DNA from 2 places in the Bacillus halotolerans genome. Region 2 is predicted to be linked to the other one. Evidence: riboswitches for the same ligand, from Rfam matches in the RefSeq annotation. Region 2 holds a riboswitch; the other holds the start of a gene.
The links. Region 2 has a riboswitch for S-adenosylmethionine ahead of mtnW (2,3-diketo-5-methylthiopentyl-1-phosphate enolase). Riboswitches for the same ligand answer to the same signal wherever they lie in the genome.
Positions count from the first base shown of each region.

Region 1: it holds a riboswitch for S-adenosylmethionine, as region 2 does, so the genes downstream of both, metK (methionine adenosyltransferase) here and mtnW (2,3-diketo-5-methylthiopentyl-1-phosphate enolase) in region 2, are expected to answer to the same signal.

Region 1 covers NZ_CP029364.1:3,160,070-3,178,538, forward strand. The annotation lists gene DIC78_RS16265 (ABC transporter permease) at 1-85, opposite strand, end outside; gene DIC78_RS16270 (ABC transporter ATP-binding protein) at 60-842, opposite strand; gene DIC78_RS16275 (ABC transporter substrate-binding protein) at 855-1,859, opposite strand; gene DIC78_RS16280 (alpha/beta hydrolase family protein) at 2,009-2,782, shown strand; gene DIC78_RS16285 (DUF2584 domain-containing protein) at 2,834-3,076, shown strand; gene pckA (phosphoenolpyruvate carboxykinase (ATP)) at 3,116-4,699, opposite strand; SAM riboswitch class I at 4,897-5,036, shown strand; gene metK (methionine adenosyltransferase) at 5,205-6,407, shown strand; gene asnB (asparagine synthase (glutamine-hydrolyzing)) at 6,557-8,455, shown strand; gene alaP (alanine permease AlaP) at 8,592-9,983, shown strand; gene DIC78_RS16310 (gamma carbonic anhydrase) at 10,245-10,754, opposite strand; gene DIC78_RS16315 (alpha/beta hydrolase) at 10,805-11,584, shown strand; gene tbcS (tetraprenyl-beta-curcumene synthase) at 11,603-12,706, shown strand; gene mnmM (tRNA 5-(aminomethyl)-2-thiouridylate-methyltransferase MnmM) at 12,696-13,280, opposite strand; gene mnmL (tRNA modification radical SAM protein MnmL/YtqA) at 13,277-14,245, opposite strand; gene DIC78_RS16335 (YtzC family protein) at 14,407-14,679, shown strand; gene DIC78_RS16340 (hypothetical protein) at 14,835-14,972, shown strand; gene ytrA (GntR family transcriptional regulator YtrA) at 15,006-15,398, shown strand; gene ytrB (ABC transporter ATP-binding protein YtrB) at 15,391-16,269, shown strand; gene DIC78_RS16355 (ABC transporter permease subunit) at 16,263-17,249, shown strand; gene ytrD (ABC transporter permease YtrD) at 17,281-18,258, shown strand; gene ytrE (ABC transporter ATP-binding protein YtrE) at 18,273-18,469, shown strand, end outside.
Region 2 covers NZ_CP029364.1:546,477-559,179, reverse strand. The annotation lists gene DIC78_RS02630 (carbon-nitrogen family hydrolase) at 1-528, opposite strand, end outside; gene DIC78_RS02625 (pyridoxal phosphate-dependent aminotransferase) at 622-1,818, shown strand; SAM riboswitch class I at 1,857-1,957, shown strand; gene mtnW (2,3-diketo-5-methylthiopentyl-1-phosphate enolase) at 2,042-3,259, shown strand; gene mtnX (2-hydroxy-3-keto-5-methylthiopentenyl-1-phosphate phosphatase) at 3,256-3,963, shown strand; gene DIC78_RS02610 (methylthioribulose 1-phosphate dehydratase) at 3,921-4,550, shown strand; gene DIC78_RS02605 (1,2-dihydroxy-3-keto-5-methylthiopentene dioxygenase) at 4,566-5,102, shown strand; gene DIC78_RS02600 (YkvA family protein) at 5,143-5,463, opposite strand; gene spo0E (aspartyl-phosphate phosphatase Spo0E) at 5,666-5,923, shown strand; gene DIC78_RS02590 (hypothetical protein) at 6,010-6,441, shown strand; gene DIC78_RS02585 (sporulation kinase KinD) at 6,469-7,989, opposite strand; gene mhqR (MarR family transcriptional regulator MhqR) at 8,182-8,619, shown strand; gene motB (flagellar motor protein MotB) at 8,659-9,444, opposite strand; gene motA (flagellar motor stator protein MotA) at 9,416-10,231, opposite strand; gene clpE (ATP-dependent protease ATP-binding subunit ClpE) at 10,593-12,692, opposite strand.

The DNA.
Region 1 (18,469 bases), 1.5 Mb from region 2:
AAGAATGCACATTCCATTTCTCTTTTTTCTGTTTAAATTGAAATTGCTCATGAAGCAGATCAATTGTTTCTTTGCTGTTTCTCAAGAGAATTCAGCTCCTTCCATATCGTTTGAAACAGCGTCTGGAAGGATGGCTCCTGACGGGCGTCAAAAGGCATCATCGCAGCCAATTCTCTAGGGATTGTAAAAATTTGATGAATGGTGCCCGGCTGATTAGAAAATAAAAAGATGGTATCACTCATCGCAATCGCTTCCCCTATATCATGAGTGACAAGCACCGCTGTTTTTTGATACTCCTTTAATGTGCGGAAAACGAGGTTTTCCAAAGACAGCTTCGTTTGAAAATCAAGCGCGGAAAATGGCTCATCCAGTAAAAGCAGACTTGGGTTTGGGGCAAGAGTTCTTGCAAGCGCAGCCCGCTGCCTCATCCCGCCTGACAGCTCCTTAGGATATTTCTTTTCAACATCAACGAGACCCAGATCCGGCAAAAGACCAAGTGCTGCGGCCTTGTTTTCTTCAGTAAGCGTGTCGGCAATTTTTAAACCGAGGAGCACATTTTCCTCAATGGATTTCCAGGGAAATAAGTAATCCTGCTGAAGCATGTAGCCAATGTTATGTTCTTTTTGATTCGGCTCGCGGCCTTCAATCAGAACTCTGCCTTCCGAAGGTTCAATCAAGCCTGCAATTATGGAAAGCAGTGTTGTTTTTCCGCAGCCGCTCGGACCGAGAAATGAGATGAAATCGCCTTTTTCGGCATCAAAATGAATGTCCTGTACGGCGGTTGTTTTTTCTTTAATAGAAAAATAAGTATGGGTTACATGGTCGACATGTAAAAAAGACATAGATGGCGCCTCCTATTTTTCCGAGGTGACTTTTTCGGCGATGTGTTTGTTCACAAGCTGACTGTATGGTATATGCTTTGGCAGTTCACCCGACTGATCCATAATCGTTTGGAGCAGTTCCCATTCTTTTTCGTTGAGGAGCGGGTCCGGAGAATACGAATTTTGTTTTTTGTAGCGTTCAATGGACGTTTCGATGACATCTGGATCGGTATCGTCAAATTCATTTTTAATCGCTTCTGTGATGTCCTTCGCTGAGTGGTTTTCCACCCACTGCTGCGCTTTATAAATAGCTCTCGTGAATTTGACGGCTGTATTCTCGTTTTTCTTTAAATAGCTTTGTTTTGCCATAAAAGTTGTATAAGGAACCTGGCCTGATTCTTCTCCGAACGAAGCAACGATGTGGCCGATGCCTTCTTTCTCAAAGAGTGAAGCAGTCGGTTCAAAAAGCTGGACATACTCACCGGTTCCAGAAGCAAAGGCATTGGATATATTGGCGAAGTCTATGTTTTGGATGAGTTCAATATCCTTATGCGGATCAATGTGATGTTGGTTCAGCACATACTCGCCGACCATTTGCGGCATACCGCCTTTTCTCTGGCCGAGAAAAGTCTTTCCTTTCAGCTGATCCCAGCTGAAATTTTCGGCATCTTCTCTTGCGACAAGGAACGTTCCGTCTGTCTGAGTCAGCTGTGCGAAGTTAATGACAGGGTCTTTAGCCCCTTGCGATTCGACATAAATGGATGTTTCTGATCCGACAAGAGCAATGTCCGAGCCGTTTGAAAGAAGCAAAGTCATCGTTTTATCACCGCCCCAGGTCGTATTGACGTCGACATCAAGGCCTTCATCCTTGAAAAATCCTTTAGATTCTGCAACATATAAAGGTGCATAAAAAATGGAATGGGTCACTTCGGCTACTTTTACTTTCGTGAGTGTAGCTTCCTGCTTGCAAGCGCTCAGGGCAATGGTGAGAAACACACTGCAAACGCAGAAACAGCCCAGCCTTAACCATTTGTTCACATGACAACCTCCTTATTTAGCATCAAGTTAATATCCTTTTTTGCTTTACATATCGTATGATGGGTATAAAAATGTGTGAATGCCTAATCCGGGTTACAGGATTTATTTTTAAAGGCAGGAAAGAATAAAGAAAAAAGGAGGCGGGAGCATTGATTGTTGAGAAAAGAAGATTTCCGTCGCCGAGCCGGCATGTGCGTTTGTTTACCATCTGCTACCTTTCAAATGGCTTAAAAGTGAAAGGGCTGCTGGCGGAGCCGGCGGCACCTGGGCAATATGACGGATTTTTATATTTGCGCGGCGGTATTAAAAGTGTTGGAATGGTCAGACCGGGCCGAATTATCCAGTTTGCGTCCCAAGGATTTGTTGTATTTGCCCCCTTTTACAGAGGGAACCAGGGAGGGGAGGGCAACGAGGATTTTGCAGGAGAAGACAGAGAGGATGCTTTTTCCGCTTTTCGCCTGCTCCAGCAGCATCCGCAAGTGAAAAAGAACAGAATTCATATTTTCGGTTTCTCCAGAGGCGGCATAATGGGAATGCTTACTGCGATTGAAATGGGACGACATGCGGCTTCATTCGTTTCGTGGGGAGGCGTCAGTGATATGATTCTTACATATGAAGAGCGGCAGGATTTACGAAGAATGATGAAAAGAGTGATTGGGGGAACGCCGAAAAAGGTGCCTGACGAATACAAATGGCGAACGCCTTTTGACCAAGTGAACAAAATTGAGGCACCCGTTTTATTAATTCACGGAGAAAAAGATCAAAACGTTTCCATTCAGCATTCGTATTTATTTGAGGAGAAATTAAAACAGCTGCACAAGCCTGTAGAGACGTGGTACTACAGTACCTTCACACATTATTTTCCGCCGAAGGAAAACCGGCGTATTGTGCGGCAGCTCACGCAGTGGATGAAAAACCGCTGACGGTGAAATATGTTATGATATAGAAAAAAGAGAACGAAAGGGGATTTCAATTTGGGAATGCCTGTTGAATTTAATACATTGATTGTGACAAAAGGAAAAGAAGTTCGCATAGATGAAAATATATTCAGATTAGAGAAAGACGGGTATCGCATTTATCCAATGGAGATTCCGATGGATGTCAGCAAAACAAAGTTTGGTGAAAAGTCAGGCACAGCCGAAGTGCAGAAGCTTGAATGGACAGACGGGCGGACAATCATTACGTACAAGCTGACTTCTTTGCATACAGTCAATTAAAACAAGCCAAGAGCTTAATTGCTCTTGGCTTTTGCTTTTTTAAATGAGAGGCCCGCCTGCTTGCGCGATGGCATCTGTATTTGTGAACTTTTTGAAGTTTTCTTTGAATTCGTTTGCCAGATACACAGCCTTTTCTCTGTATTCCTCTTTGTTATTCCACGTGTTTTCCGGCTGTAGGATATGATCGGGAACACCCGGAACATGAACCGGGATGTGCAAGCCGAAAATATCGTCAGTGGTCATTTGCACATTTTCTAATTTGCCTTCAATCGCTGCTTTTACCATCGCCCGTGTGTATGAAAGCTTCATGCGTTCGCCTGTGCCGTAGCCGCCGCCGGTCCAGCCGGTATTGACCAAGTAAACGTCTGCGCCGTGTTCGTCGATCTTTTTGCCGAGCATTTCCGCATATACATGGGCCGGGAGCGGAAGGAACGGTGAACCGAAGCATGTGGAGAATGTCGTCTCAGGAGACGTGACGCCGCGTTCGGTTCCAGCTAGTTTACTCGTATAACCGCTTAAGAAGTGGTACATAGCCTGCTCCTTCGTCAGCTTGCTGATTGGCGGCAGAACGCCGAATGCATCAGCCGTCAGAAATACAATCGCTGACGGGTGGCCCGCAATGCTCGGAGAGACAATGTTGTCGATCATATGAATCGGGTAAGCGGCACGTGTGTTTTCTGTATAGAAGGAATCATCGTAATTGGCTTCACGCGTATCTTCATCTACAACAACATTTTCGAGAACGGATCCAAACCGAATCGCTTTAAAAATCTGCGGTTCCTTTTCTTCGCTTAAATGAATGCACTTGGCATAGCATCCGCCTTCGATATTGAAGACACCAGTATCCGACCAGCCGTGTTCATCATCACCGATCAGTTTCCGGTCAGCATCCGCCGAAAGGGTGGTCTTTCCTGTTCCCGACAGGCCGAAGAAAAGCGCGACATCGCCTTTTTCACCGACATTGGCGGAGCAATGCATGGATAAAATATCTCGCTCAGGCAGCAGGAAATTCATGATGGAGAAAATCGATTTTTTCATTTCTCCGGCATACTCCGTTCCGCCGATTAAAATCGTGCGCTTTTCGAAAGAAACAATAATAAAGGTTTCTGAATGTGTGCCGTCTGTTTTTGGGTCCGCTTTGAAATGCGGAGCGGAAAGAATGGTAAACGGCTGTTCGACTGTTTTTTTATCATTGTCTTCAGGACGGATAAACAGCTGTCTGGCAAATAAATTGTGCCATGCAAATTCATTAACGACCGTGATCGGCAGTCTGTATTTTTCATCAGCACCGGCAAATCCTTCGAAAACAAACAGCTCATCACGTTGTTTCAGATAGCTGACAACTTTCGTGTATAGCCGGTCAAATGCTTCCTCGGAAATAGGCTGATTCACCGGACCCCAATCAATCTTACTCTTTGTGCTTGCTTCTTCTACAATAAATTTATCCTTCGGCGAACGTCCCGTGTAAGCGCCTGTGGTCGCCCGGACGGCACCCGTGGATGTCAAAATGCCTTCGTTGCGGGAAAGTACTTTTTCTGTAAGCTGAGCTGCAGATAAATTATGCTGCACATTAGGACTTGTTAATAAGGCTTGCAAATCAGCGGTTAAATCAACTGAGTTCATAAGAAACCTTCCTTTATCATTTTATTTGTGTTTTGCTAATTGTGAATTAGTATAACATATATTTTCAAATAGTCTATACTATTTATCGTTTTTTGTGTGTGCATTTCCATTGTTTTCCGCAATAAAGGCGTCTATTTCTCCTGATTCATATTGACATTGCAAACCCTTTTACGATAAGATATTTCATTGAGCGGATACTCTTATCCCGAGCTGGCGGAGGGACAGGCCCTATGAAGCCCAGCAACCGGTTTCTCTATTATTCATTATGTTTAAATTGTGTGAGACAACCAAGGTGCTAACCTGATGCAAGGTTGAATGATTCCTTGAGCGATAAGAGTGAAAGGCACAAAGACCAAACCCTTTCCTCGAACGGAAAAGGTTTTTTTATTTCATAAATATGCCAATTAACATCTCTAATATAAACGTAACATTGTATAAGAGGGAGCGAGTTCCGTATCATATATATAAGGTCTTTCGGGAGGCCTTGTGCAGGAGGAAGCAAATCATGAGTAAAAATCGTCGTTTATTTACATCAGAATCTGTTACGGAGGGGCATCCGGATAAAATCTGTGATCAGATTTCTGACAGCATTTTAGATGAAATTTTAAAGAAAGACCCTAACGCGCGTGTTGCTTGTGAAACGTCTGTGACAACTGGTTTGGTTCTTGTCAGCGGAGAAATCACAACTTCTACGTATGTTGACATTCCAAAAACGGTTCGTGAAACGATTAAAGAAATCGGATACACACGTGCAAAATACGGATTTGATGCGGAAACTTGTGCGGTTTTAACATCAATTGACGAGCAGTCTGCTGATATTGCGATGGGTGTAGACCAAGCGCTTGAAGCCCGTGAAGGCACAATGAGCGACGAAGAAATTGAAGCAATCGGAGCGGGTGACCAAGGTTTAATGTTCGGTTATGCGTGCAACGAAACGAAAGAGCTTATGCCTCTTCCAATTTCACTTGCTCATAAATTAGCCCGCCGCTTGAGTGAAGTGCGTAAAGAAGATGTTCTTCCTTACCTTCGCCCTGACGGCAAAACACAGGTAACGGTTGAGTATGATGAAAATAACAAACCTGTCCGCATTGACGCGATTGTTATTTCAACCCAGCACCACCCTGAAATTACGCTTGAGCAAATTCAGCGCAACATTAAAGAACATGTCATCAATCCGGTTGTTCCTAAAGAATTAATTGATGAAGAAACAAAATACTTCATTAACCCTACAGGCCGTTTCGTCATTGGAGGACCTCAAGGGGATGCGGGGCTTACAGGACGTAAAATCATCGTTGATACGTACGGCGGCTACGCACGTCACGGCGGCGGCGCGTTCTCTGGTAAAGATGCGACGAAAGTAGACCGTTCAGCTGCTTATGCTGCAAGATACGTTGCGAAAAACATCGTTGCGGCTGAGCTTGCAGATTCTTGCGAAGTGCAGCTTGCTTACGCGATCGGTGTTGCACAGCCTGTGTCTATCTCAATCAACACATTCGGTTCCGGAAAAGCTTCGGAGGAAAAACTGATTGAAGTTGTGCGCGATAACTTTGATTTACGACCTGCCGGCATTATCAAAATGCTTGATTTACGCCGGCCGATCTACAAACAGACTGCCGCGTACGGCCACTTTGGACGCCACGATGTTGACCTTCCGTGGGAGCGTACAGACAAAGCGGAACAGCTGCGTAAAGAAGCGTTAGGAGAATAATTTTATAGCCGCTTACTGGTTAAGCGGCTTTCCCTTTTTTATCGATGTATCCATGTTTATTTTTTTACATAACTGTGAAACCAAACACTGTTCACAGCGTCTATAAATAGGGGTTCAATGATGACAATTTTAAATATGGAGGCAATACTATGTGTGGATTTGTCGGGGTTTTTAACAAGCATCCGTTAACTCAAACCGCTGATCAAGAAGAACTAATCAAACAAATGAACCAAATGATCGTTCACCGCGGTCCTGACAGTGACGGATATTACCATGATGAGCACGTTGGATTCGGATTCAGACGGCTCAGCATTATTGATGTGGAGAATGGCGGACAGCCTTTATCATATGAAGATGAAAAATATTGGATTATTTTTAACGGGGAAATCTATAACTATATCGAACTGAGAGAAGAGCTTGAAGCAAAGGGATATACTTTCAACACAGATTCTGACACAGAGGTTCTTCTTGCGACTTACCGTCACTATAAAGAAGAAGCGGCTTCCAAGCTGCGCGGCATGTTTGCCTTTCTGATTTGGAATAAAAACGATCATGTTCTTTATGGAGCAAGAGATCCATTCGGCATTAAGCCGTTGTATTACACAACGATCAATGATCAGGTTTATTTTGCCTCAGAGAGAAAAAGTTTAATGGCAGCCCAAAATGATATTGAAATAGATAAAGAAGCATTACAGCAGTATATGTCTTTCCAATTCGTTCCTGAGCCAAGTACGCTTGATATTGATGTGAAAAAAGTAGAGCCGGGTTCTCAGTTTACAATCCGTCCTGACGGTGATATCACATTCAAAACGTATTTCAAGGCGCGCTTCCAGCCTGTTCAGACGGAAGAAGATAAACTTGTCAAAGAAGTCAGAGACGCTATCTATGACTCTGTAAACGTTCATATGAGAAGTGATGTGCCTGTCGGTTCATTCCTATCAGGCGGAATCGATTCTTCGTTTATTGTATCCGTTGCGAAAGAATTTCATCCAAACCTGAAAACATTTTCTGTCGGATTTGAACAGCAGGGCTTCAGTGAAGTTGATGTAGCGAAAGAAACTGCCGCTGCACTGGGCATTGAAAATATAAGCAAAGTCATTTCACCTGAAGAATACATGAACGAGCTTCCTAAAATCGTATGGCACTTTGATGATCCGCTTGCAGACCCGGCTGCGATTCCGTTGTATTTCGTGGCGAAAGAAGCAAAAAAACACGTAACGGTTGCGTTATCTGGCGAAGGTGCGGACGAGCTGTTCGGCGGATACAACATCTACCGTGAACCGCTTTCTCTTAAACCGTTTGAACGCATTCCGTCCGGCTTGAAAAAGATGCTTCTGCACGTAGCGGCCGTTATGCCTGAGGGAATGAGAGGAAAGAGCCTGCTTGAGCGCGGCTGCACTCCGCTTCCGGAGCGTTATATCGGCAACGCGAAGATCTTTGAAGAATCCGTGAAGAAACAGCTGCTGAAGCACTATGATCCGAGCCTTTCGTATCGTGATGTGACGAAGCCTTACTTTACAGAAAGCAGCTCATACAGCGATATTAACAAAATGCAGTATGTCGATATCCACACTTGGATGCGAGGCGACATTTTGCTAAAAGCGGATAAAATGACGATGGCGAATTCTTTGGAATTGCGTGTGCCATTCCTTGATAAAGTCGTATTTGACGTTGCGTCTAAAATTCCTGATGAATTGAAAACAAAGAACGGTACGACAAAGTATCTCCTTCGCAAAGCTGCTGAAGGCATTGTGCCGGATCATGTATTGAACCGCAAAAAGCTCGGTTTCCCTGTACCGATCCGTCATTGGCTGAAAAACGAAATGAACGAATGGGTGCGCAGCATTATTCAGGAAAGCCAAACGGACGCTTATATCCATAAGGATTACGTTCTTCAGCTTCTTGAAGACCATTGTGCCGACAAGGCTGATAACAGCCGTAAAATTTGGACAGTGCTCATCTTTATGATCTGGCACAGCATCAATATCGAAAAACGGTATATGCCTGAAGAGCTGAGCCATCAGCCTAAAGAAGTCATCTTTGTCTAACAGATAAGGCTTTCGATTCGTCGAAAGCCTTGTTATTATACCAGTATTTCTCCATCATCATTGATTACCCTGCACATTCGTGTGAAATATTCAGAAAAATGATGTAATGATATTTTTTTCTAGGGGAGAAGGGAACATGCAAAAACAAAAACAAGAATTGCATCGCGGTCTGGAAGAAAGGCATATTTCTTTGATGTCTTTAGGGGCTGCCATAGGAGTGGGACTTTTCCTTGGCTCCGCATCAGCTATTCAATTAGCAGGGCCGGGTATTTTGGTGGCATATGCCTGCAGCGGCCTGGTTATGTTTTTTATAATGAGGGCGCTTGGGGAAATGGCGATTCAAAAGCCGGTCGCGGGCTCCTTCAGCAGGTATGCGCGTGACTACTTAGGTCCGCTCGCAGGTTACTTAACCGGGTGGAATTACTGGTTCTTATGGGTTGTAACCTGTATGGCGGAAATCACCGCTGTCGGAATTTATATGGGATACTGGTTTCCGGATGTGCCCAATTGGATTTGGGCATTGTCGGCGCTGGTGATTATGACTGGTGTTAATTTCCTCGCCGTAAAGGCGTATGGAGAGCTGGAGTTTTGGTTCGCATTGATTAAAATTGTCGCGATCCTTTCTATGATTGCTGTCGGTTTATTAATGATCATTACAGGAGTCGGCAATGGAGGCATTGCGACTGGCATCAGCAACTTGTGGAGCAACGGCGGATTTTTTCCTCATGGAATAAAAGGGGTTTTATTGTCACTTCAAATGGTGATGTTCGCGTATTTAGGCATAGAGATGATAGGGGTGACTGCCGGCGAAGTCAAAAACCCGCAAAAATCATTAGCGAAAGCAATTGATACGGTATTTTGGCGTATCTTGATTTTTTACGTCGGTGCTTTATTTGTTATCATGTCCATTTATCCGTGGCAGGAAATCGGATCGCAAGGAAGCCCTTTTGTACTCACGTTTGAAAAAGTGGGGATTCCATATGCGGCAGGCATCATTAACTTTGTCGTTCTGACGGCAGCGTTGTCTTCTTGCAACAGCGGCATATTCAGCACCGGACGTATGCTCTTTAACCTAGCGGAGCAGAGCGAGGCGCCAAAAGCATACGGTAAGCTGACCAAAGGCGGCATTCCGGGTAAGGCCGTACTGGCTTCTGCGGGTGCATTATTAGTCGGTGTGCTGTTAAACTATGTCGTGCCTGCGAAGGTATTTACTTGGGTCACAAGCATTGCGACGTTCGGGGCGATTTGGACATGGGCGATCATCTTGCTTTCTCAGATCAAATATCGTAAAGGCATGCAGCCAAAGGATCAAAAGCAATTAAAATATAAAATGCCTTTTTACCCATTCACGTCATATTTATCTTTGGCCTTTTTAGCATTTGTCATTATCCTGATGGCTTATAGCCCGGAAACAAGAGTCGCCGTAATTGTCGGTCCGATTTGGTTTCTGATTTTGATAGCCGTTTATTATGGCAAAGGCTTTCATAAGAAAAACGCAGCTGTGTCAACTGAACAACAGATCAGCTGACAAAAAGAGCTCCCGGAGGGCTCTTTTTTGTTTAAGTAAAGCTGCTCGTAGAGAGCAGAGAATAGGAATATGTTTTTTGCAGAGACTGCTTACAGTGGCGTCTTGTTTTTTATGATAAGATAAAAGTCACATGTTCATTTTTACATGTGAACGTTTTATGGAAAATTAAAAACCCGAACTGCATTTGGTTCGGGTCAGCGAAGGTTATCGCTTAAATAATATTTTGAAAAATGGTAAAGTAAAACGAAGATGGTCTTACATTTATTGAAGTGATTTATAATATTGACCCTTTGTTACATATTCAGACCGTATTCTCTGCATGTCTTTTCGGTCTTCATCCGTCAAAGGACGGATGACTTTTGCCGGGCGGCCGAAGGCTAGATGGCCTGGCGGAATGATTTTTCCCGGAGGAACAAGGCTGCCGGCACCGATAAATGCGCCTTCACCGATTTCGGCTCCGTCTAAAATGATTGAACCCATGCCGATTAAGGCGTTCTTGCGGATCACGGCGCTATGGAGTGTAACCTGGTGGCCTATCGTGGCGTCATCTTCAATGAGAAGCGTTCGGTTCGGGCTTTGATGGAGGCAGCTTAAATCCTGGATATTGACTCTGTTACCGATTCTGGTCGGGGCTACATCTCCTCTTATGACAACTGAGAACCAAATGCTGGATTGTTCCCCGATGACCACATCACCGGTAATTGTTGCATTATCGGCTACAAAAGCCGTTGGGTGGATTTCTGGCGTGTATTCCTTATAAGGGTAAATCATATATCTTTCATCCTTCTTTCTCTATTTAATTTTTGTATGAGGTGAACCGCATGTGGACCTGGAAAGCAGACAGACCTGTGGCAGTGATTGTTATGATCCACGGGGCAAGTGAACATCATGGACGGTATAAATGGCTGAGTGAAATGTGGAGATCTTCGGGTTATCACGTTGTAATGGGTGATCTGCCGGGACAAGGGACAACCACCCGGGCCAGGGGGCATATTCACTCATTTCAAGAATACATTGATGAAGTAGATACTTGGATAGATAAAGCGCGAACCTTTGAACTGCCTGTTTTTCTTCTCGGCCACAGCATGGGCGGCCTGATTGCGATTGAATGGTTTAAACAGCAGAGAAACCCCCGCATTACGGGAATTATTTTATCATCACCGTGTCTCGGGCTGCAAATTAAAGTCAATAAAGTGCTTGACCTTGCATCAAAGGGGCTGAATGTCATTGCTCCGTCGCTTAAAGTTGATTCAGGATTATCGATTGATATGGCGACACGCAATGAAGATGTCATCGAAGCAGGCCAGAACGATCCCCTCTTTGTGACGAAGGTTTCTGTCAGATGGTACAGAGAGCTGTTAAAAACTCTTGAGTCTGCCATGGTGCCGACAGAGGCTTTTCTGAGGGTGCCGCTTTTGGTCATGCAGGCCGGAGATGACAAGCTGGTCGATAAAACGAAGGTCATCAAGTGGTTTTCAGGGGTTGCTTCCCACAATAAGTCATATAGGGAATGGGAAGGGCTTTATCATGAAATATTTAATGAACCGGAAAGAGAAGACGTTTTTAAAGCCGCAAGAGCATTTACTGATCAATATATTTGAACTAGGGGGGTGCATGTGTTGACAGTACCGGAACATCCTTTTGGACTGATGGCAAAAGTATATCGTGATATTTTTCCGCTCGTTCATCAAGAGCTGAACATATGGAAGCAAAAATCAGAAGCAATTAAAAACAGTGAATTAAAAGCACAGGCAACCGCAAGTATTCGAGATAAAACGTTTCACTGCGAAGGCGGCGGCATATTGGCCTTATTGTCAGGAAATCATAAGCAGAAATGTGTTGAGTTCATCATCGCATACCAAACGATCAGCGATTACCTGGACAATTTGTGCGACCGCAGCACATCACTTGACCCGGAAGATTTTCGAATGCTTCACACCTCTATGCAGGACGCATTGACAGTGGGAGCTGAACCGCAAAATTATTATCAATTCAGGGACGAGCAGGATGACAGCGGATATTTGCAGGAATTGGTGAAAACGTGCCAGCGAGTCCTCGGTTCTATTGAACACTACGACATGATTAAACCTTATCTGCTTGAGCTTTGCGGCTATTATTGCGATTTGCAGGTGCATAAGCACGTTGTTGAGCATGAGCGTGTCCCGCGCCTTGAAAAGTGGTTTACCCAATATGAATCAGAGCTTCCCGAGATGGAATGGTATGAATTCTCAGCTTGTGCAGGCTCCACGCTGGGCATTTTCTGTCTTGTCGCATATTCGTTTCAGCCCGATTTTACTGAAAGCACCGCAAAAAAAATCCGCAACAGTTATTTTCCTTACATACAAGGTCTTCATATTCTGCTTGATTATTTGATTGACCAGGAGGAGGACTTGCTTGAAGGGGACTTGAATTTCTGCTCGTATTATCAGTCGCATGAAGAAATGATGAATCGGCTGCAGCACTTTATTCAGAAAGCCGATGAACATCTGCACGGCATTCCGCACGAAAACTTCCACCGCTTAATCAACCGCGGCTTGCTGGGTGTCTATTTGTCTGATGATAAAGTGGCGGGCCAAAAGGAAATGGGCCGGCTCGCGAAAAAGCTGATCAAAGCAAGCGGAAAAACCTCCTTTTTCTTTTATATCAACGGCAGAGCCTACAGAAAGTTTCAAAAAATGGCCTGGATGAAAAACTCAAAGAAAAAAGCTCAAATCATTTGCTGATTTGAGCTTTTTTTTCGATAGCAATAATAAACGGCGGGTCATTTTGCTGATTGATAAATCCGTATGTTAAGACACGGGCTGTTTGCTGATCCAAGTCCCGGCAAAAGTCGAGCACGTCGTTTTTTTCAGCTTTGCCTTCCGGGTGGCCGTGATAGACGACCAAAACAATCAGGCCTTCATCTTTCATGATGCTGAGAAGCTGTTCAATTGCTTGAATCGTTGAATTGCCGTTTGTCGTAATCGATTTGTCCCCGCCTGGCAGATAGCCGAGGTTAAACACAGCGGCCGCCACTTTGCCGTGTGTTTCCTGCGGAAGTGATTCAGCAATTTTGTCATGGCTTTTATGAAATAAAGTTGTCCGGTTTTGATAGGTGTCACCGAGCCGCTCCTTCGTATTGGCCACTGCTGATTCTTGTATATCAAATGCGTATACATGGCCGTTTTCACCGATAAGCTCAGCTAAAAACAGGGTGTCGTGCCCGTTCCCCATTGTGGCGTCAACAACGATGTCTCCATCCCCTGCGGCCATTTTTAGCAGCTCTTTACTGTAGGGAAGAATTTTTTTCAGAATCATAAGGCCGATTCCTCCTGAAGACGCTGAAAGAACTTACCTTGGTAGCTGCCGCGGTTTTCAAGTTCTTTATTGATAGCGCCAAGCACTTCCCATTTGTTCACACTCCACATTGGCCCAATCATCAATTCAATCGGCCCGTCACCAGTGATACGGTGTACAATCATTTCTGGCGGGATGATTTCAAGCTGGTCACAGACGAGCTGCACATAATCGTCTTGAGAGAGAAATTCCAGCTTTCCTTTTTCGTATTGCTTCACCATCGGCGTGCCCTTTAGCAGGTGAAGCAAATGGATTTTAATACCCTGGACGTCCAAATCTGCCACTGCTTTTGCCGTTTCCATCATCATATCGCGGTCTTCCAGAGGAAGTCCGTTGATTATATGCGAGCAGACGCGTATGCCGTGTTTTCTTAGCTTATTCACACCTTCAATGTAGCAGTCAAAGTCATGTGCCCGGTTGATCAGAAGAGCTGTGCGTTCGTGAACTGTCTGAAGCCCAAGCTCCACCCAAAGATACGTGCGTTCATTCAGTTCTGCCAAATACTCAACAACGTCATCCGGCAGGCAGTCCGGACGTGTGGCGATTGAAAGGCCGACCACATCATCGAGCGCGAGAACAGACTCGAATTTCTCTCGAAGCACTTCAACCGGAGCATGCGTATTGGTGAAAGCCTGGAAATAAGCGATATATTTCCCGTCCTTCCATTTTTCGTGCATGCGGTTTTTAATGTCGTGGAATTGCGTCATTAAATCATCGGCCCGGTTTCCTGCAAAATCACCGGATCCCGCAGCGCTGCAAAAGGTACAGCCGCCGTGAGCGACAGTGCCGTCCCGGTTCGGGCAGTCGAAGCCGCCGTCAAGCGCTACTTTAAATACCTTATGCCCGAAATGATCTCTGAGATGATAATTTAATGTATGATAGCGTTTTTCCGTATTTGAATAAGGAAAAGGATTGTTCTGAATCACGATTAATGTGCCTCCTTGCGTACAATTGCATCCTAAAATTGTAGCACGCATTTCATATGAGAACAAATGAATATCGACCATAAATTTCTTTATTGAATCATGTCTGATGAGGCTACACTATGGATGATGGATTGTTTCCATTACCAAGAGGAGGGGTTACTGTGGCAACAAGACAATCAGTAGATGAACATCTCCAACAATGTATGCAGGCGTATGATTATGCTGAAGAACAGCTGAAAATCGCTTCTAAACAAGAGCATTATAACGACCAAGAATACAGTGATGCGCAAATGCAGATTGAAAATGCGGTAAATGCCTTGAATAAATTATGGCTGTCATCAAATGATCAGCAGAGAGAACAGCTGTACAGAATGAGACTTCAGCTTCAAGCTTTGCAAAATAATATGATCTTGCAGCACCCTCTTGATGTGTAAGAAACGGACCCTTTTGATAAGGGTCCGTTTTTTTGTAAAAAAAGGATTGACTTTGCACAGTAAAGTATTTATTGTATTAAGTGTACTAATTGAAGTAATACACTATAGACACTGATGAAACAGTCATTTATATATTGAAATTAAGGGAGGCAGTTATGAAACATAAAAAACAAAACAAACGTAACGTGCCAATGCTGATCGCGGCATCTGTGATCGCTTGTTCTTTTTTTCTTGTACTCGTTATGATCGGTTTTGAATGGCAAAAAAGTATAATTGATCAGTTTTATCTATAAAAGGTTCAGATCGTATAGAAAGTAGGGAAGTAAATGATTCAAATCGATCCAAGAAGCTCAACGCCCATTTACGAACAAATTATTCAGCAAATGAAAGAGCTTTGTTTGAAAGGGATCATGAAGCCTGGTGATAAGCTTCCTTCTGTCAGAGAATTGGCGACGATCATTATTGCGAATCCGAATACTGTCAGCAAAGCGTACAAAGAGCTTGAGCGAGAGGGTATTATTGAAACGCTGCGTGGCAGAGGGACCTATATATCGGAAAATGCAAAAACGACACTGGTTGAAGGGAAGATGACGATGATTAAAGAGCAACTCAAACAGCTCATCATCGATGCACATTATGCGGGGGTTGAGCTGGATAAACTGCAAGAATGGATAAAAGAAATCAGCGCTGATGTGAAAGGGGGCAAGAGCGATGATTGAATTAAGACAGCTGTCAAAAACGATTGACGGAAATCAAGTATTAAAAGATGTTTCATTAACAATTAAAAAAGGAGAAATCTTCGGGCTGCTCGGCCGCAATGGGTCAGGCAAAACGACAATGCTTCGCTTAATCCAGCAAATCATTTTCGCCGACAGCGGGACGATTTTGTTTGACGGCGTAGAAATCAAAAAGCATCCGAAGGTCAAACAGAATATCATCTACATGCCTGTTCAAAATCCTTTTTATGATAAGTATACATACAAGCAGCTTGTTGACATCCTAAGAAGAATTTATCCGAAATTTGATGTCACGTACGCGAATGAGCTGATGAACAGATATGAAATTCCGGAAACGAAAAAATACCGCGAGCTGTCGACAGGTTTGAAAAAACAGCTGTCGCTCGTTCTGTCATTTGCGGCGAGACCGGCGCTGATTCTCCTTGATGAGCCCACGGACGGCATTGACGCGGTGACAAGACATGATGTGCTGCAGCTGATGGTTGATGAAGTGGCTGAGCGTGATACGAGCATTCTGATCACCTCCCATCGCCTTGAGGACATTGAACGGATGTGCAACCGAATCGGTTTTCTCGAAGATAACAGACTGACGAATGTGATGGATCTTGATGAGCTAAAAGAAGAATACATCAAAATTCAAATGGCGTTTGATACAGATGTCAATTTGGCTATCAGAGAGCAAAACATTCCGATGCTCGATCAGGCCGGTGTGTTTTACACGGTGCTGATCCCGAAAAGCGATGAGAAGAACAAGAGCTTTTTAAGAGAGCTGAAGCCAAAAGTGTGGAATGAGCTTCCTGTCAACCTAGAAGAAGTATTCATTGCGAAGTTTGGAGGGAAGCGGAGATGGTAGACCGAGGTCTCCTCTATCGAGAGTGGAAGCAGAATCAAGTGGTGATTGTGTTAAGTATTGTGTTTTTGGTGCTGGCAAATCCTTTAACGATTTATCACTCATATTCTTTAAACGAGTCATGCCTAGCACATTCAGATCCAAAACTGTGTGCATTTTTTGTAGATTACCACATAGACAGCATGATTCAAATCAATTGGGTGATAGGGATTATACTGGCAGTATGTTTGGTCGGGCTTGAACGTTCGAGAGGTACGATGGACTTTTTGTTAGGTCTTCCATATAAAAGAAGCCAAATTTTTCAAACGAAATTTTGGCTAGGCGCAGTTGTCCTTGTGCTTTCGCAATTAGTCGGATTTTTATTAGCATGGCTGCTGATTCTTTTCTTAAAACCTGAACAAGTAAACTTTTTTGAACATGGAAGCATCGGTGTTATGATCACCAGCATTATGTTTTACTCATTAGTAATGGCCGCTGGGACGTTAACTGGAAACGCTTTTGCTCAGTTGTTGACAGCTTTTGCAACTTCTGTATTGCCATATTTGATTATCGTTTTGCCTTTTTCAAATATAGAGATTATCTCAGGGATTCAAATTTGGAAAATGTTACCCAATGTTGAATATTACTTCGATTTTGAAAATAATTTGATGGACTTTTCCCCGATTGCTTATGTGGATTCAAGTTGGGTGGCGGAAAGTAAATACTTATTACTAATCCCTGCAGTGATGAGTATTCTCTTTTATTTCATTGGCTATATAAGTTTTATAAAACATCATAATGAGCGTAATGGATACTTTTTCTTATGGAAAACATTAGATCGACCTATCCAAATCCTTGTCATCGTGTTAGGAATCCTGGGTTTTGGTATAGTGGGGCATTCTGCTGGTGAATCCATAGCGGGTTACATTATCGGAATGATTATCGGAGGAATTGTCGGATTTTTGATCAGTTATTTTTCCATCTTTAAAAAAGTAAGACATTAAGATAACGGCTTAAAGTTTGGAGGGAAGTAAAATGCCGGATTCCGGTCTGCTTTATAAGGAGTGGAAACAAAATAAAGTCGCCTTAGTTATCACCATTTTGGTTTTTATACTAGGTAATCCTTTATCGATTTTAAATATGTATCTTACCTATCAAGGCTGTGTTACTGGAAAAGAAAATTGGGTCGGCCCCTGCGTATTCAGCGTTGATTATTTAAACAGCACATTTATCTCAGTATTTTGGATTTGGGGTGTGGTTTTGGCGGTCAGCCAGCTTGGGATTGAACGGAGCAAGGGCTACTTTGACTTTACATTAAGCCTTCCTTATACACGGGGGCAGATATTTAATGCGAAGTTCCTCACCGGCGGAATGGTTATTGTGATACCGCAACTCATAGGTTATGTTTTATCAGTTTTGCTGATTTTGTTTTTGAAGCCTGATCAGGCCGTTTATTTTCACAACTACAGCTTGGGAATGATCATTGTTAGCATGCTGGCTTATTCTTTGGTTATGGCTGGAGGAGCTTTGACAGGCAATATTTTTGCACAGCTGCTGGTCTCATTTACTGTCACCATCTTGCCTTTTTTAGTGATTACCCTTCCTGCGATTAATATGGATATCCTCTTTGGCGGGAGAGCGAGATTTCTAGATTACCCTATACCTGAATGGATGCAGTATATATTTCCGATCACATATGTTATTCCAAACTGGGTTGAAGATTCACCGAATTATTTAGTGATTCCGGCTGTCATGAGCATTATTTTTTACCTCATCGGGTACATCAGCTTCGTCAAACTGTCAAATGAACGAAACGGATATTTCTTTTTGTGGAAAGCATTGGATCGTCCGGTGCAAGTGATCGTCATTATCATTGGCATTTTGGGCTTCGGCTACTTTGGATTTGCTACAAGCGAGAGCTTTGCCGGCTATCTCCTTGGCATGGCTGCAGGTGCCTTGGTTGGTTTCTTCATTAGTTATTTTGCGATTTATAAAAAAATAAAACAGTTGTAAGGGAGAGAGAACATATGATAGATGTTCAGCATATCGACCATTCTTTCACGATCGGAAAAAAGGGCCGTGAGAATGAAGTTCCAGTATTGAAGGATGTCTCATTGAATGTGGCGAAAGGAGAAATCGCCTGTATCGTCGGACGAAGCGGGTCGGGGAAGTCAACGCTTCTGAATTTGATTTCAGGCTACATCTCACCGACAAAAGGGCGTAT
Region 2 (12,703 bases):
AAGACGGGGCAGAGGCCATTCCGCAGAAATGAACAGCACGTTAGCGCCTTTAGTCGTATGTTTTCTGATCCATTCCGGAAAACGGATATCATAACAGATCAGTCCTGAGCTTTTGACGCCTTCAAGCTCGAAGTATCCGTCCTCGGAACCGGCTGATAAATACTCATGCTCATCCATCAGCTGAAAAAGATGGGCTTTGCTGTACTCTTTAATGATTCGTCCTTCCTTATCTGCGATGAACATTGTATTATAAACATCAGAACCCTTTCTGACAGCAACAGATCCTGCGACAATATGAACCCCGTGTTTTTTTGCGGTTTTTTGCAGCCAGCTTTGAGCAGTGAGCCCGTCTTCATCAGCAAGCTGATCAAGTTTGGCAAGGTCGTAACCAGTCGTCCATAATTCAGGGAGAACAAGAACGTCAGCATATTTACTCTCTTTTTCAATTAAAGATTCAGCCTTTTTTATATTTTCTGAAGGTTTTCCGTATGAAATATCAAATTGAAGACAAGATATGGTCCATTTCATTTTTTAACACCCCATATTTTTCTTTACTTTTTTCATTTAACCATATATGATACTGGACTATCATTTCAAGATTTTTTTAGAAGGTGAAAACAGATGAAATTTGAACATTCTCAAGTGCTGCAGGAACTGCCTAAACAATTCTTTGCTTCTCTTGTGCAGAAAGTGAACCTAAAGCTGAAGGAAGGACATGATGTCATCAATTTGGGGCAGGGGAATCCGGATCAGCCGACGCCCGAGCATATTGTTGAGGAAATGAAGCGAGCCGTTGCTCAGCCTGAAAATCATAAATACTCCTCATTTCGAGGTTCGCACAGTCTTAAATCAGCAGCGGCTGCATTTTATAAAAGAGAATACGGCGTTGAGCTTGATCCGGAAACTGAAGTAGCCGTATTATTCGGCGGGAAAGCCGGTCTTGTCGAGCTGCCGCAATGCCTGCTAAATCCGGGGGATACGATTTTGGTTCCTGACCCTGGCTATCCAGATTATTGGTCCGGTGTCACGCTTGCGAAAGCGAATATGGAAATGATGCCGCTCACTAAGGAAAATGCGTTTCTTCCTGAATACGCAAGCATTTCCCTTGACGTAAGAGAACAAGCGAAACTGATGTACTTGAATTATCCGAATAATCCGACTGGAGCCGTCGCTACCGCAGAATTTTTTAGAGAAACGGTGAGTTTTGCGAAAGAAAACGAAATCTGTGTGGTCCATGATTTTGCTTACGGTGCAGTGGGCTTTGACGGACACAAGCCTTTAAGCTTTTTGCAGACTGAAGGCGCTAAGGATATCGGAATAGAAATTTACACGCTGTCCAAAACATATAATATGGCGGGCTGGCGGGTCGGTTTTGCAGTTGGTAACGCCTCGGTCATAGAAGCGATCAATCTTTATCAAGACCATATGTTTGTCAGTCTTTTCAAAGCAACCCAGCAGGCTGCCGAGGCGGCACTTTTATCTGAGCAGACATGCGTAGCGGAGCAAAATGCCCGGTATGAAAGCAGGCGCAACGCTTGGATAGCGGCATGCAGGGAAATTGGCTGGGATGTAACAGCGCCTGCGGGTTCATTTTTTGCGTGGCTGCCGGTGCCTGAAGGCTATAGCTCTGAGCAATTCTCAGATCTCTTGCTTGAAAAAGCGAATGTGGCGGTTGCAGCAGGAAACGGCTTTGGTAAATATGGCGAGGGGTATGTCAGAGTGGGGCTCTTAACGAGTGAAGCTAGGCTTAAAGAAGCAGCTCATCGAATTGGCAAACTAAACCTGTTTACCCAAAAAAGCATTGACAAGATTCTTTAACGGTGGGATAATTCAAAATAATTTATAAAATCTATATTTTCTTATCAAGAGCAGGCAGAGGGACGAGCCCGATGAAGCCCGGCAACCGACTTGTAAAGCACGGTGCTAATTCTTGCAGCTGGCGGCTGAGAGATAAGATTCGGACGAGAAACGAAACCTCTTTAGACGCATTGCTGTTTGAAGAGGTTTTTTATATGGGTTAAAAAATGAAAGGAGCTCTGGCATGAGTGAATTATTAGCAACATATCTCCTGACCGAGCCGGGAGCCGACACGGAGAAAAAAGCAGAACAAATCGCAACAGGATTGACGGTGGGCTCTTGGACTGATCTGCCTCTGGTGAAGCAGGAGCAGATGCAAAAGCATAAGGGACGGGTTGTAAAGGTCGAGGAGAGAGAGGGACATCTTGCATCAGGAAAACAAGCGGTTATCACAATTGCCTATCCCGAGGTAAATTTCTCACAGGATATTCCGGCATTGCTGACAACTGTGTTTGGCAAGCTGTCGCTGGACGGAAAAATCAAGTTAATAGATCTCGAATTTTCTGTAGCGTTTAAGCGAACACTTCCGGGCCCGAAGTTTGGCGTATACGGCATCCGGAAGATGCTTGGAGAGTTTGAAAGACCGCTGTTAATGAGCATTTTTAAAGGGGTCATCGGAAGGGACCTGAGTGATATTAAAGAACAGCTCAGGCAGCAGGCGCTAGGCGGGGTTGACTTAATCAAAGACGATGAAATTTTCTTTGAGACGGGTTTAGCACCTTTTGAAACAAGAATTACAGAGGGAAAACAAATTTTGAAAGAAACATACGAGCAGACCGGCCATAAAACGCTGTATGCAGTGAATTTGACTGGTAGAACGGCTGAGCTTAAAGATAAAGCAAGACGCGCTGCTGAATTGGGAGCGGATGCGCTTTTATTGAATGTCTTCGCTTACAGTTTGGACGTCATGCAAAGCCTTGCGGAAGATCCGGACGTATCAATCCCCATTATGGCGCACCCAGCAGTCAGCGGGGCATTTACATCCTCACCGTTGTACGGGTTTTCCCATGCTCTTTTGCTCGGAAAATTAAACCGATATTGCGGCGCTGACTTCAGTCTGTTTCCTTCTCCATATGGTTCAGTTGCGCTTCCTAGAGAAGACGCGCTGGCGATTCATGAAGAATGCGTAAGAGAAGATGCCTTTAACCAGACATTTGCCGTTCCGTCTGCTGGTATTCATCCTGGCATGGTTCCGCTTCTCATGCGTGATTTTGGCATCGATCATATTATTAACGCCGGAGGAGGCATACACGGACATCCAAACGGCGCCCAAGGCGGGGGCAAAGCGTTCAGAGCCATTATTGAGGCGGTTTTGGAGGCGCAGCCGATTGAAGAAAAAGCCGGTCAATGCGAAGATTTGAAGCTTGCGCTTGATAAATGGGGAAAGGCTGAAGCCGTATGACGACTCAAAAACCGTTAATTATATGTGATTTTGATGGAACCATCACGATGAACGACAACATTATAAACATTATGAAAACATTCGCTCCGCCGGAGTGGACGGCGTTAAAAGACGGCGTGCTCTCCAAAACGATGTCGATCCAAGAAGGCGTCGGGCGAATGTTCGGCCTTCTGCCGAGCAGCTTAAAAGAGGAGATTACGAGATTCGTATTAGAAGACGCAAAAATCCGGGACGGCTTTCGGGAATTTGTCGCATTTGTTAACGAGCATGAACTCCCGTTTTATGTCGTAAGCGGGGGGATGGACTTTTTTGTCTATCCGCTGCTTGAAGGAATTGTTGAGAAAGATCATATTTATTGCAACCGTGCGTCATTTGAGAACGAATTCATTCATATTGATTGGCCTCATTCTTGCAAAGGCACATGCACAAATCAATGCGGGTGCTGCAAGCCGACTGTTATGAACGAGCTTTCTGAGCCTGATCAATATATCATCATGATCGGTGACTCCGTTACCGATGTAGAGGCGGCAAAGCTGTCTGATCTTTGCTTTGCAAGGGATTATTTATTAAATGAATGCAAGGAGCATCATCTGAATCATATCCCATACCATGATTTTCACGAAATAAAGAAAGCGATTGAAGATGTAACGGAGGTAAAGAAATGGCTGCAAAACAAGAACGATGGCGCGAGCTTGCCGAAGTAAAACGGGAATTGGCAGAAAGAGATTGGTTTCCGGCGACAAGCGGCAACCTGTCCATCAAGGTTTCTGATGAGCCATTGCAATTTCTCGTAACGGCGAGCGGAAAAGATAAACGAAAAGAAACGGATGAAGACTTCCTGTTGGTGGATCAGAACGGAGAGCCTGCCGAAAGCGGATATCATCTGAAACCGTCAGCAGAAACGCTTTTGCATACACATCTGTACAATAAAACAAATGCCGGATGCTGTCTTCATGTTCATACAGTAAACAATAACGTCATCTCAGAGCTGTATGGAGATCAAAATCAAATCACTTTTAAAGGCCAAGAAATTATAAAAGCGCTGGGCATGTGGGAAGAGAATGCAGAAGTGTCCATTCCAATTATAGAAAATCCGGCTCATATTCCGACTCTCGCAGCGCTTTTCGCGGATCAGGTTACTGGAGATTCAGGAGCTGTCCTAATCCGGAACCATGGCATTACTGCTTGGGGAAGAACGGCATTTGAAGCGAAAAGAGTGCTTGAAGCATATGAATTTTTATTCAGCTATCATTTAAAGCTGAAAACACTCCAGCATCAGCTGGTTAAATAAAAGGGGGAACCGCAAATGGCAACAATTCGAATTCATGATGAGGCAAATACAACGATTGAAAATCAAGAGGAAGTGGCAAGCTTTCTGGACAGCCAAGAGGTGATCTATGAGCAATGGGATATCGCCAAGCTCCCTGAACAGCTTTCAGAAAAATATGACCTGTCTGAAGAAGAAAAACAGCAAATTCTTGACACCTTCGACGCTGAAATTAAAGATATCTCAGCCCGCCGCGGCTACAAAGCCCAAGATGTTATTTCTTTGTCTGACGCAAATCCGAAACTGGATGAACTGCTTGAAAACTTTAAAAGAGAACATCACCATACAGACGATGAAGTCCGTTTTATTGTAAGCGGACACGGAATTTTCGTCATTCAAGACAAGGACGGCACATTTTTTGATGTCCGTTTAAACCCTGGAGATTTAATCTCGGTACCTGAAAATATCCGCCATTATTTCACGCTTCAAGAGGATCGAAAAGTTGTGGCGGTGCGGATCTTTGTAACATCTGAAGGCTGGGTTCCGATTTATGAAAAAGACAGCGTGAACCAATAAGAAGAAAAAGCCCCGTCCATAAAGGCGGGGCTTTTTTTGCTTATCGTAAACGCCATTCTTCGTATTGGGACATTTCTTTTTTGACCAGCGTCCAAATCAAACCGAGAACGGCAGCATCGTCAAGAATTCCTAAACCGAGCACGATGTCCGGAATCATATCAATCGGCATGATGATATAAAAGATAGCAGCTGTCAGAAGCAACAGTGTTTTAATCTGTGAACGGGGATAGTCACCGTTTCGCCAATCGCGAAGCATTTGACAAAAGATCGTGATATGATTGATTAATTTTTTGCGGGTTTTCCTTTTCAGAATAGCTTTTCCGCCTGCCGCACCGAGCATTATCGCTTTTTTTTTCTTCATTTAGCATTCCTCCTGCCTGCCGGTGTGTTTAAGATGGTCTTCGTCTGGGTATTGTTCTTCTAATCCTATCAATATATCTATTATAAATGAAAAATTAAGTTATTTAATAAAAATATGTTTACAAATAAAGTATAATCTGTAATAATGCACAATAACCCAATCAAACTTGTTTCCTATTTCTTAGCGGCGAGGGGTGAATTGAATGGGCTGTTCTTCTGAACAAGAAAGATTGCTGGTGTCTATTGATGAAAAAAGAAAGTTAATGATAGACGCCGCTAGTAAGCAGGGATTTACAGGGCATGACACAATCAGGCACAGTCAGGAGCTGGATTCTTTAATGAACGAATACCACCAGCTCATGCAAGAAAACGAACATTCCAAAGGAATTCAAGGCCTTGTGAAGAAATTAGGCTTGTGGCCCCGAAGAGACGTCATGCCTGCATATGATGCACATAAATAGCGGCGCTATCTGATGCATATATAAAGAGAGAGCTTTTCAGAAGCGCTCTTTTTTTCTGGGAAAATTTCATACGAAAGAGGGAACTGATGAAAGAACTGGCGGTAGTCATTACTGAAATGATAAACCAATTTCATGATGCTTTTATTTCGATATGCGGGATGCTTGGCATTCAATTAACCGACAAAGAAATGCATTTTTGGGTGATTGGAATATTTGGCATCTTCTTTTTCGCTGTCACTCACGCTGTATTTACATGGCTTTCTAAATGGAGCTTGACGGCTTTGTCCTTTATCTATACCGTAACGATCATCATTGTTATCGTATTTGCAATTGAGATTCAGCAAAAAGTGACCGGACGGGGAAATATGGAGTTTTTAGATGCGACGGAAGGGTTAAAAGGCTTTTTGGTGTTCTTTTTCATCTTTTTGCTTTTGAAAATGCTTTTGCGTTTGATTCGATTCTTCTTTTCAGGAGGAGCTGTAAGCAAGGAGAATGAAAATACCCGTTCACGAAAATAAATAAGCCCTCCTGAGACTGTCAGGGGGCTAGGAAGAGGAGACGGGGAGGGTAATGGTAACCTCGGTTCCTCTTCGTACTTCACTTTCTATATGAATGGAACCTCCGTACATCAGCACGATCCGTTTACATACGACTAACCCGAGGCCGGTTCCTTTTTCTTTAGAAGTGACAAATGGAAGAAAGATATGATCCAGCATTTCCTGTGATATCCCTTCACCGTTATCCATCACTTTTATAATGGCCTTTTTATCAACTGCTCCTAAGGAAATTGTGAGTTTGCCGCCTTCCGGCATAGACTCAAGGCCATTTTTCGCAACATTCAAAATGACTTGTTTAATATGATCTTTTGTACATTTTACTTTTAGAGGTTTATCAGTTAAAAATGTTAACTCTACCTCCACATTATATAAATTTCCTTCAGAATAGATGATCGGCATAATTTCTCCGATAATATCCTGAAGCGAGTTAAGCTCCCATTTCTCAGCTGTCGGTTTTCCGAGAACTAAAAACTCACTCACAATTTGATTGATACGTTTAATCTCCTGGTCGATAATTGAAAAATACAGCTGGTCTTCTTCACCTTTATATTTCTTTTGCAGCAGCTGAATAAAACCGCTTATGCCGGTGAGCGGATTGCGGATTTCGTGAGCCGTGCTGGCAGCAAGCGTTCCGATCAGCTCTAATTTTTGCTGCTCATTTTCCGTGCGCTCCAGCTGGGTCCGCCGCTTCAGCAAATAATAAAGTACTAGAATAAAAAGAATATTCAGCAAGACTATAATACAGGAAAGAGGAAGCACAAGGCTTTTACTCAGCTCCTCTATTGTGACAGGATTCGGATATACTTTCATATTCCAGCTGATATCATCAAGATAACCGCTGACAGGTTTTTGATCTCTTGCGTGAGAAGCCTGTCCGCTTGAGAAAATCATTTTGTTATTTTCGTTCACAACCTCAATATAGACATCAGGGCTCAGCAAGTTAATCAGGTTTTGCAGATAGTCAATTTGTATAGCTGCCACAAGATAATCTGTGACATTTTTCTTTTCATCCAGCACGGGAACACAAATTGTAAAAATCGGCTGGCCTGTGATCCTGCTTGAATAGCTGTCTGTAATGACAGTCTTTTTTGTTTTTTTCGCTTTTGTAAAAAAGGATCTGTCGGCCAGATTGACTTTAGTTTTTAATTCTGTTGCGCTGGCAGTGACATCTCCTTTAGCATTGAGAAAATAAAGACCGGAAAACCTTGGTTCGGAATCAAACGTTTTTTCCAAAACAGTTTTCATTTTATTCATATCTATCGGTCTGTCGATAGCGATAGACAAGGACGTCATTCTCGCTTTTGTTTCCCCGATTAAATAATTTATTTTGTTGCGGTGAAGGTTCAGCATAACACTGGCTTCTTGCTTATGTTCTGCAGCTATTGTTTCTTTTTCTTTTTCATAGACGAAAAAGCTTATGACGAGTGCCGGAATCACTACTAGTGCAATATAAAGCTTAATTCTCCCGCAGGCGCCTTTTAGTATTTTCAATTTGCATCGCTCCAACATACACCTGATTAGAGGTATTATATCATTGTTTCTTCTTGTTTAATAAGAAAAAATAACCAAAATAATTAAGAAAAATATGTTGTTCACATGAATAATAAAAAAGAAGAGAAATATTGGAAAGATTTTTATTGACATTTCGGTATTTGTTTATTAATGTTTCTCTGTAACGGTTTCTAAAAGGATGATTGAGATATGACAGAAAAATCACTGAAGTTATTTATCGTGCTGTCACGCGCGTATAGGTCTATTAATGATCATATGAATAAGCATATTCATAAGCATGGACTGAATCCTACTGAATTTGCTGTGCTGGAGCTGTTATATCATAAAGGTGATCAGCCGCTGCAGCAGATAGGGGATAAAATTCTCTTGGCCAGCGGGAGCATCACCTACGTCGTAGATAAGCTTGAGCAAAAAGAGCTCCTTATTCGGAAAGCGTCGCCTACAGACAGACGAGTAACATTTGCACAAATTACCGAAAAAGGCATCGGTCTTTTGGATGATATTTTCCCTGATCATGCAGCTGAAATTGATGAAATGATCAGCGTATTAAGCGAAGAAGAAGTTGAAATGTGCACTGAAATGTTAAAAAGAGTAGGATTAAACGCAAAACAGTTTCATAATAAGTAAAAAAAGGAAGCCTTGTGATAGATCAGGCTTCCTTTTTTACTATTTTTCATTTGTTTCCGCTGCGCCTCTTGGCAAGATGAGAACCTCAACCCGCCTGTTTTTGCTTCGGCCTTCCGCAGTTTTGTTGGAGGCCACCGGTTTATACTCACCATAGCCTTTGGCACTGAACACTTTGGCATCAAGCTTAGGGTTCTCAATCAGAAGCCCCATGAAGTTTACGGCTCTCATCACACTTAAATGCCAGTTTGACTGAAATTCTGAATTTCTAATCGGCATATTGTCTGTATGTCCGCTGATAATGATGTTTCTTGGCGGATTAATCACAAGAAGGTTTGAAATCTCTTTTGCAAGCGGAATGTCTTCCTGGCGGATGGTCGCTTTTCCTGAATCAAAGAAGATGCTGTCTTTAATCGTGATCAGCAGGCCTTCCTTAGTCATCTTTGTTTCCAGCTGATGCTCCAGCTTTTTATTTTTAATGAACTTTTCCACCTGGCTCTGCACATTTTTAAGTTCTTCTTGATCAGCTGCTTTTTCCTTTTCTTTCTTGTTTTCCTTTTTCTCTTCTTTTTCCTTTTCCACTTCGTCGATTCCGTCTGACTCATTTTTAGGAGGGGTGACGCTGGAATAATCCAATACGCCGGTCCCGCCTGTAAAGACTTCATTAAATGATTTTGAAAGCATTTGAAATTTAGCTGCGTCAATCGAGCTGCTCGCGTACAGCACAATAAACAATGCTAGGAGAAGGGTAAGGATATCGGCGTAAGGAACCAGCCATGATTCATCAACGTGCTCGTCCTCATGCTTCTTCTTCTTTTTTCTCGCCATTTTGCGCCTCTCCTTCTCGTTCTGCAAATTTCAAACGGTCCTTCGCAGGAAGGTACATTAAAAGTTTCTGCTCGATCACTTTCGGTGCCTGTCCTTCTAAAACGGACAGGACGCCTTCAATCATAATTTCACGGAGCTTGACTTCCTGTTTTGACTTGCGTTTTAATTTGTTTGCAAAAGGATGCCATAATACATATCCCGTAAAGATACCGAGAAGGGTGGCTACAAAGGCTGCACTGATGGCGTGACCAAGCTCATCTGTATTGTCCATATGAGAAAGTGCGGCGATCAGTCCGATAACAGCACCGAGCACCCCAAGTGTCGGCGCGTAAGTTCCCGCCTGTGTAAAAATAGCGGCTCCGGCCTGGTGTCTTTCCTCCATCGCTTCAACTTCTTCAGTCATGATATCTCTGATAAATTCTGCGCTTTGCCCGTCAACAGCCATGCTGAGACCGTTTTTCAGAAACGCGTCATCTACATTTTCAATACTTGCTTCCAAAGCCAGCAGGCCTTCACGGCGTGCAAGCTGAGCCCATTCAGAGAACATAGGAATGAGTTCTTCTATTGTCAGCTGTTTGTTTTCTTTAAATAGCACACGGAACAGCACAGGCACTTTTTTGATTTCTTTCGTTGGGAACGCAATGACTACCGCTGATATCGTTCCGGCGATGATAATTAAAATGGCAGCGGGATTTGCAAGAGCAGCGAAACTGACGCCTTTCAGAACCATTCCCACACTCAATGCAACAAAAGCAAGAATAATACCGATAATCGAAGTTTTATCCATAATTTTCACCAAATCCTTTTTTACTAGCTTGTCTATGGTTAATATCGGTATCAGTGTCTGGAACTTTAGGGACATTGTGAAATTGTTCATGAAATATTCAAGGAAGATACATAGAAGGGAGAAATAAACAAACGCAGGCTTTTCAGCAGGGGAAAGGCCGCGGGTTTTGACGTGCGTATCTGATTCTCTAAAGTGCTTTCGTATAACAATAGAAATAAATATTCATCATGTTCCATCCCTCTTTATGAAAAGTGTAAAGAAAGAAGGAGATGAGCGCTTCAGGGGATGGAATGACATGTTCTCGGACGAGAGAAGGATTTCACATAAAAAGCGGCTTCCCTGAAAAGGAAGCCACTGATTTTTATTTTGCCTGAACTTTGATGTTATCATTTTCTACTGTGACGTGAAAACTTGCAATCTCGTTATTGTCAAGCAGCAGATCAGTCATTTCGTCCTCAACCCATTCCTGGATCGTTCTTCTGAGCGGGCGCGCACCGAATGAAGGATGGTAACCCAGCTCAGCGATTTTTTCTTTCGCTTCATCTGAAACACTCAAGCTGATGCCTCGTTCTGCCAATGTTTCTTCCAATTCTCCAAGAAGAAGGCTGACGATTTTGACCAGATGCTCTTTTTCAAGGGAACGGAATTCGATGATGCTGTCAAATCGGTTGAGAAACTCAGGTTTAAAGAACATGCTGAGTGAATCAATTAATGTTTGTTCTTCAATCACGCTGTCTTCTGATTGGAAACCGACTTTCGTTTGTTTTTCACCAGTGCCTGCATTGCTTGTCATAATGATGACGGTGTCTTTAAAGCTTACGGTTCTGCCTTGGCTGTCCGTTAAGCGGCCGTCCTCCATAATTTGCAGGAACATATGCTGAACATCTGGGTGCGCTTTTTCAATCTCATCAAGCAGCACGATGCTGTATGGATTGCGGCGCACTTTTTCCGTTAATTGTCCGGCTTCCTCATGACCGACGTATCCAGGCGGTGAACCAATAATTTTCGATACGGCATGTTTCTCCATGTATTCACTCATATCGAGACGGATAATGGCATCTTTCGTACCGAATAATTCATCCGCCAGGGTTTTAGAAAGCTCTGTTTTCCCTACGCCGGTTGGTCCGACAAAGAGGAAGGAGCCGACTGGTCTGTTTTTTGATTTTAAGCCGGCGCGGCTGCGTCTGACCGCTTTTGCCACTTTTTGAACAGCCGCTTCTTGTCCGATGACGCGTTCGTGAAGCTTTACTTCAAGCTCTTTCATTTTTGTTTGCTCATCTGCCTGCAGTTTTCCCACAGGAATGCCTGTTTTTTGTTCTACGATATCCTGAATGTGCTCAGCTTCCACTGTGACGGCGGAATGTGAAGAAGAGCTGTTCAGTTTTTTCTCCAGTGCGATTTCTTCATCACGGAGTTTTGCTGCCAATTCGTAATTCTCTTCTTCCAGCGCTTTTGTTTTTTCTGCTTCAATTGCAGTCAGCCGTTCAGCTGCATCTTCATCATTCAAATCATCAATTAACAGGTTGGCTTTAGATCCAGCTTCGTCTAATAAATCAATCGCTTTGTCCGGCAGATGTCTGTCCTGAATGTAGCGTGATGATAAAGTGACACAGGCTTTCAGTGCTTCATCGCTGAATGTCACGCCATGGTATGCTTCGTATTTGTCTTTAATTCCTTGCAGAATGCTGATCGCTTGTTCAATTGTAGGCTCCTGCACCATGACAGGCTGAAAACGTCTTTCCAGCGCAGCATCTTTTTCAATTTGGCGGTATTCTTTCAGTGTTGTCGCTCCGATAACCTGCAGCTCGCCTCTGGCAAGAGCGGGTTTGAGAATGTTACCTGCATCCATTGAGCCTTCTGCAGAGCCTGCCCCAACGAGAAGGTGAATTTCATCAATGAAAAGAATGACATTTTTGCGCTCTTTCAGCTCAGTGATCAGCTGTTTCATTCTTTCTTCAAATTGACCTCTGATGCCGGTGTTTGCAACAAGGGATGCGACATCAAGCAAGTAAAGCTCTTTGTTTTTCAATTTATTTGGAACATCGCCTTCAGCGATTTTTAAAGCGAGCCCTTCTGCAATTGCTGTTTTCCCTACACCAGGCTCTCCAATCAGAACCGGATTGTTTTTGTTGCGGCGGTTAAGAATCTCGATCACACGCGCAACTTCTTCATCACGGCCGATGACGGGATCAATCAGACCGGCTTTTGCGCCGTTTGTAATATTTTGCGCCAGTTCATCAAGCAATCCTTTTTTCTCGCTTTGCTTAGCTGCGCTTTGTTCTTTCGGCTGGAATGCTTGTTCAAACGGTAAACCGAAAGATTGAGGACCCATGCTCATTGAAGGTTTACGGGTCAGTTCGTGATAGCAAGTTTCACATAAAACCATTTGTTTATGAACGGAATTTATTTGCATGTTAAGGCGAATCGTCGCCTCGTTTTGATGACAGTGTTGACAACGCATTTGCCAAAACC